Acuticoccus sediminis: one gene and its partner. The main gene of each other region encodes a partner of the protein of the gene in region 2 in a complex. Links are inferred from orthologs where the notes say so. Each region holds a gene or a part of one and is shown on either strand. Other genes may lie near its edges.

The links.
Region 1: the proteins of metK (region 2) and groL are in contact, whole or in part, in a cryo-EM structure (PDB 8P4O), measured with the Escherichia coli proteins. The link is inferred for Acuticoccus sediminis from one-to-one orthologs.

What each region holds. Positions count from the first base shown.
Region 1 is NZ_QHHQ01000001.1:1,665,655-1,668,709, forward strand. The notes cover bases 1-2,834. They hold groL (chaperonin GroEL), read right to left. Parts: upstream 2,323-2,834; coding sequence 679-2,322; downstream 1-678. Other genes in these bases: DLJ53_RS07285 (class I SAM-dependent methyltransferase), read right to left, coding at 1-455; groES (co-chaperone GroES), read right to left, coding at 2,362-2,667. In the rest of the region: DLJ53_RS07300 (methyl-accepting chemotaxis protein), read left to right, coding at 2,947-3,055.
Region 2 is NZ_QHHQ01000010.1:163,991-167,220, forward strand. The notes cover bases 142-3,050. They hold metK (methionine adenosyltransferase), read right to left. Parts: upstream 2,230-3,050; coding sequence 1,054-2,229; downstream 142-1,053. Other genes in these bases: DLJ53_RS36570 (GNAT family N-acetyltransferase), read right to left, coding at 142-1,082; DLJ53_RS30930 (helix-turn-helix domain-containing protein), read right to left, coding at 2,433-2,858. In the rest of the region: more of DLJ53_RS36570, read right to left, coding at 1-141; lnt (apolipoprotein N-acyltransferase), read right to left, coding at 3,059-3,230. UniProt on the Escherichia coli protein: Catalyzes the formation of S-adenosylmethionine (AdoMet) from methionine and ATP.

The sequences.
Region 1 (3,055 bases), on a different replicon or contig from region 2:
AAGGTGATCCGCCCCTCCGCGCCCATCGCCCGGCGCACATTGGTGAAGGCGGCGACCGGATCGTTGAAGAACATCACGCCGAAGCGGGAGACGACGCGGTCGAAGCTGTCGGGCGGGAAGGGGTGGGTCTGCGCGTCGGCCTCGATAACGGTGGCGTTGGCGAGCCGCGCGGCCTCGATGCGGGCCCTGCAGCGGGCGAGGAGGCTCGTCGAGAGGTCGACGCCAAGCACTGCGCCCGAACGCTTTGCGAAGGCGATGGTGGTGTCCCCCGCGCCGCAGCCGATGTCGAGCACGCTGGACGTCCGCGTCGGCCGTGAGGCGTCGAGGAGGGCGGCGGTGATCTCCACGAACAGCGTGTCGAGCGCACCCTGATTGCGGACCCATTTGTCGCCGGTGGGGGAGTTCCAGTACTCGCGCTGTTCGGCGTTTGGGTCGGGCGTGGCGTCGACGGGCATGATGGTTCCCCTGCTTGCGGGAACTTTAGCGTGCACCTCACGGCGGTCGAATGACAGGTCGGGCACAAAAAAAGGCCGTGCGGAGCACGACCTTTTTCCGAATTTGGCAGGCGGCGCTGCGCCGCGCCGCCGGGCCATGTCCCTCCGAAGACGTCGGAGCCGCGCGGTCGGGCGCCCTGGGGCGACCGACCACCGTCCGGAGACGGGCGGCTCGGTTGACGTCTTAGAAGTCCATGCCGCCCATGCCGCCCATGCCGCCGCCGGCCGGCATCGCGGGGCCGTCCTTCTTCGGGGCCTCGGCGATCATGGCCTCGGTCGTCACGAGCAGGGAGGCGATGGAGGCCGCGTCCTGCAGGGCCGAACGGGTCACCTTCGTCGGGTCGATGATGCCCTTCTCGATCATGTTGCCGTACTCCTCGGTCTGGGCGTCGAAGCCGAAGTCCGAGTTGTCGTTCTCGAGAATCTTGCCGACCACGATCGAGCCCTCGACGCCGGAGTTCTCGGCGATCTGGCGGATCGGGGACTCGAGGGCGCGCAGCACGATCTTGATGCCGGCCGCGACGTCCGGGTTGTCGGAGGAGAGCTTCGCGACGGCGACCTTGGCGCGCAGGAGCGCAACACCACCGCCCGGGACGATGCCTTCCTCGACGGCCGCGCGGGTCGCGTTGAGGGCGTCGTCGACGCGGTCCTTCTTCTCCTTCACCTCGACCTCGGTGGCACCACCGACGCGGATGACGGCCACACCGCCGGCGAGCTTCGCGAGGCGCTCCTGGAGCTTCTCACGGTCGTAGTCGGAGGTGGTCTCTTCGATCTGCTGCTTGATCTGAGCAACGCGACCCTTGATGTCCTCGGCGTCGCCCGAGCCGTCGACGATCGTGGTCTCGTCCTTGTTGATCGTGACCTTCTTGGCGCGGCCGAGCATGTCCACGGACACGTTCTCGAGCTTGATGCCGAGGTCCTCGGAGATCACCTGGCCGTTGGTCAGGATCGCGATGTCCTGCAGCATGGCCTTGCGACGGTCACCGAAGCCCGGAGCCTTGACGGCCGCGACCTTCAGGCCACCGCGGAGCTTGTTGACGACGAGCGTGGCCAGAGCCTCGCCCTCGACGTCCTCGGCGATGATCAGGAGCGGACGGCCGGACTGGACGACGGCCTCGAGGATCGGAAGCATCGCCTGGAGGTTGGAGAGCTTCTTCTCGAAGATGAGGATGTAGGGATCCTCGAGCTCGACCGTCATCTTCTCGGCGTTGGTGACGAAGTACGGCGAGATGTAGCCGCGGTCGAACTGCATGCCCTCGACGACCTCGAGCTCGGTCTCGAGCGACTTGGCCTCTTCGACGGTGATGACACCCTCGTTGCCGACCTTCTGCATGGCGTGGGCGATCATGTCGCCGACTTCCTTGTCGCCATTGGCAGAGATCGTGCCGACCTGCGCAACCTCGTCGGAGGTGTTGATGGTGCGCGAGCGGGAGGTGAGGTCCTTGATGGCCTCGGCGACGGCGAGGTCGATGCCGCGCTTCAGGTCCATCGGGTTCATGCCGGCGGCAACCGACTTGGCGCCTTCGCGGACGATCGACTGGGCGAGAACGGTCGCGGTGGTGGTGCCGTCACCGGCGAGGTCGTTGGTCTTCGAGGCGACCTCGCGGACCATCTGCGCGCCCATGTTCTCGAACTTGTCCTCAAGCTCGATTTCCTTGGCGACGGTCACGCCGTCCTTCGTGATGCGCGGGGCACCGAAGGACTTCTCGATGACGACGTTGCGGCCCTTCGGACCGAGCGTCACCTTCACGGCATCGGCGAGAATATCGACACCGCGCAGCATCTTGTTGCGCGCTTCGGCCGAGAACTTGACTTCCTTAGCAGCCATTGTGGGGCTCCCTGAAAAACTGGTCTGATGCGCGGTGGATTACGCGGAGACGGAGACGCCTTCGACGACGCCCATGATGTCGCTCTCCTTCATGATGAGGAGATCTTCGCCGTCGAGCTTCACTTCGGTGCCCGACCACTTGCCGAACAGGACGCGATCGCCAGCCTTGACGTCGAGCGTGACCAGCTCGCCCTTCTCGTTACGGGCGCCGGGGCCGACGGCGACGACTTCGCCTTCCTGCGGCTTCTCCTTGGCGGTGTCCGGGATGATGATCCCGCCCTTGGTCTTCGTGTCGGACTCGATGCGACGCACGACGACGCGGTCGTGCAGCGGACGGAAGTTCATATCTGTCCTCATGACAAAAGGGGCGAAACTGCCCGGTCTCTGAGTGCTTCCCGCTGTTGGCACTCGACCGAGGTGAGTGCCAAGCGTTGTCGCGGAGATATGATGTGGTCCCGTGGGTGTCAACGCGGGAATGTGACGGGCGTCACATTTTTTCGGCCTCTACATGGAGGTTCCGGCGCTCCCGATCAACGCCCGGCGGCCGCACGCGGGAGACAGGATCCGGCAATCCTCATACCGTATTACCGCACGGTCCGGAATCCGATTGGGTCTGATGAACCGATGTCTCAAAATTCACGCGGCCAGGCGAACCGCCGGTTTCTGAACAACCTTGCGCTTCTGCCGAAGGTCGTGCTGGGCTTTTCCGTCGTCGTCGCGACGCACGCGGCGC
Region 2 (3,230 bases):
GTGGCGACGTGCGCCCGCGTCCAGTCCACGTAGTGCGGAATGTCCGAGGCGAAGCGGACCACACCGCCGGAGCGCACGGTCCGGGCCAGACGGTCGAGCCCGTCCGCCGAGATGAACCGGCGCTTCCAGTGGCGCTGCTTGTGCCACGGATCGGGGTAGAGGACGTCCACCCGGTCGAGCGAGGCGTCCGGCAGCCAGTCCAGCACCTGTCGCGCGTCGCCCATGTAGAGGCGCACGTTGGCGAGGCCCTCGGCCTGGATGGCGGCGGCCGTGCGCATCATCCCGGTCTCGAACGGCTCGACGCCGATGAGGCCGATGCCGGGCGTCGTCCGGGCGTGATGCAGGAGATGCTCGCCACCGCCGAAGCCGACTTCCAGCCGCACCGGGCGGTCCCCGAAGAGCGCCGCCAGATCGGCGGGCCGCGCGAGGTCCAGCGCGAGGCTGTCGTAGGCCGCATCGACCTTGTGCCCGTGGACGCGGCGGCGGCCGTAGAGGCCCTCCACCGGCGCCTTCTGCACCCGGCCGATCAGCGTTTTCTCGAAGTGGATGCGCTCGAACGTCGACATGCCGCTGCGCCGCGCCTCGCGGAAGCCGAGCTGGCGATAGAACTCGTGGTTCCGGGGAACGCGGGCGGTCGTGTAGAGCGTCAGCATGCGCGCGCCCGACCGGCGGGCATGCCGCTCGATCCGGCGCATCATCGCCTGACCGACGCCGCGGCCCGAGAAGGCCTTGGCGACGGCGACGACCTCGACGTCGATCACCCCGTCCCCCTCCGCATGCGCGACGAGGACGCCGCCCGGCTCCCCGCCGATGCTGGCGATGAGCACGGTGCGGGTGGCGATGGCGTCCGCGACGTCGAGCGACAGCGGCTCGGGGGGGCGACCGATGACGGCCTCCCGCCCCTCGAACGCGTCGACGATGATCGCGCGAACGGTCGCGCGATCACTCGGCTCGGCAGTGCGGATGTCGATGTCGGCCGATGGGGGCCGGGCGTCCGGAGACGCTGCCGGCCCGCCGGGGCCCCGCGCATGGTCTGCGAGGCCGAGCGCCATGTCAGGCGTTGCCGCGAAGAGCCTCGACAAGGTCGGTCCGCTCCCAGGAGAACCCGCCATCGGCTTCCGGCTCGCGGCCGAAGTGACCGTACGCGGCCGAACGGGCGTAGATCGGGCGGTTGAGCTGCAGCGTCTCACGGATGCCGCGGGGCGACAGGTCCATGGACTTCGCGATCGACCGCTCGATGGCTTCGTCGGTGAGGCCGTTCTTGGTGGTGCCGTGGGTGTCGACGTAGATCGACAGCGGCTGCGACACGCCGATGGCGTAGGCCAGCTGGATCGTGCAGCGGTCGGCCATGTCGGCGGCCACCACGTTCTTGGCGAGGTAGCGCGCGGCGTAGGCCGCCGAGCGGTCCACCTTCGTCGGATCCTTGCCGGAGAACGCGCCGCCGCCGTGCGGGGCCGCACCGCCGTAGGTGTCGACGATGATCTTCCGGCCCGTCAGGCCGCAGTCGCCGTCCGGCCCGCCGATGACGAACTTGCCGGTCGGGTTGATGTACCAGATCGTGTCGTCGGTCAGCCACTCGGTCGGCATCACCTCGCGGATGTACGGCTCGACGATGCCGCGCACGTCCTCGGAGGTGAGGTCCTCGTCGAGGTGCTGGGTCGAGAGGACGATCGAGGAGCAGGCCACGGGCTTGCCGTTCTCGAACTTCAGCGTGACCTGGCTCTTGGCGTCCGGGCCGAGCTTGGGCTCGGTGCCGTCGTGACGAACTTCGGCGAGACGCTTGAGGATCTGGTGGGAGTAGTAGATCGCCGCCGGCATGAGGACCGGCGTGTCGTTGCAGGCATAGCCGAACATGATGCCCTGATCGCCCGCGCCTTCGTCCTTGTTGCCGGAGGCGTCGACGCCCTGGGCAATGTGAGCGGACTGGGCGTGCAGGTGAACGGCCACGTCCGCCGTCTTCCAGTGGAAGCCGTCCTGCTCGTAGCCGATATCGCGGATCGCGTTGCGCGCGACTTCCTCGATCTTTTCAGGCGTAATGGAGTCCGGACCGCGGGTTTCGCCGGCGATGACAACGCGATTGGTGGTCGCGAGGGTCTCACATGCGACGCGCGCCTCGGGCATTTCTCCGAGGAAGAGATCGACGACCGCGTCGCTGATCCGATCGCACACCTTGTCGGGGTGCCCTTCCGAGACGGACTCACTCGAGAACAAGTAGGATTGCCGCGCCAATTGAGTATCTTTCCGGGTTTTGGGGCTCCGCCGCCCTGGGGACACACGCGCTGGCGAAAAACGCACAACGCACCGCTCCGCGAAAGGGGTCCATCGCGGGCGGCGCAACCATCAATCAGATCGCCATGTCTACGTCAACAGAGCGATGTAATTTCAACCCATTGAGCAGGTTGCATAACAGACGTGACTGAACCCTCAGTGGGTTACGGACGTTGTCCGTCAGCCAGAGTCTCCACAAGATCGATGATCCGGCGACGAATTCGCGCGTCCGAAATCCGGCTGAACGCCCGTGCCAGGGCGTGTGCTTCGCCACTCGGAACCTGTGGTAAGTCGAACGAGGCCGTCATATCCTCGGCGAAACCGTATTCCATATTCCGGTCCGGCTCGGGAGCATTGTCCTTCGCGTCTTCGAAGAAGTAGGCGACGGGGACGGAAAGAATTCGGGCGATCTCCTGGAGCCGGCTTGCGCCGATCCGGTTCGCACCCTTCTCGTATTTCTGGACTTGCTGGAAGGTCACACCAAGCTGGTCGCCCAGCTTTTCTTGCGTCATTCCGACCATCGTTCGGCGCAACTTCAGACGACTACCGACGTGAATATCGATCGGATTCGGCTGTTTGCGCGGCGCCATGACCTCAACCCGTTTCATATTCCCCTCAAACACGATGCGCTCCAACACAGTATCGAAGCGTTGCCGACCCGAAGGTCGCCTCGGGTTGCGGGAGACGAACAACCTTTACCCTACCTGGTTGCGTCGCCTCAAGTTAAAAGTGTTATCCGTGAAGTGCGGCGGGCTTGTCCCGTCCACACATTTATACGAATTGCCTTATGTCAGCCCGCGAACCGCCGTCTCGACGCAACCCACGCGAGTAGTAGGGCGACGATCAGGAAGAACGGCCCGTTACCCACACGCGAGTACAGCGTCGAGACACTTTCACTTAGCGAAATGTCACGAAAAGCCAACTGGTTTAGCAAAATTTCATTCATTACGCGTCCGTAGGGA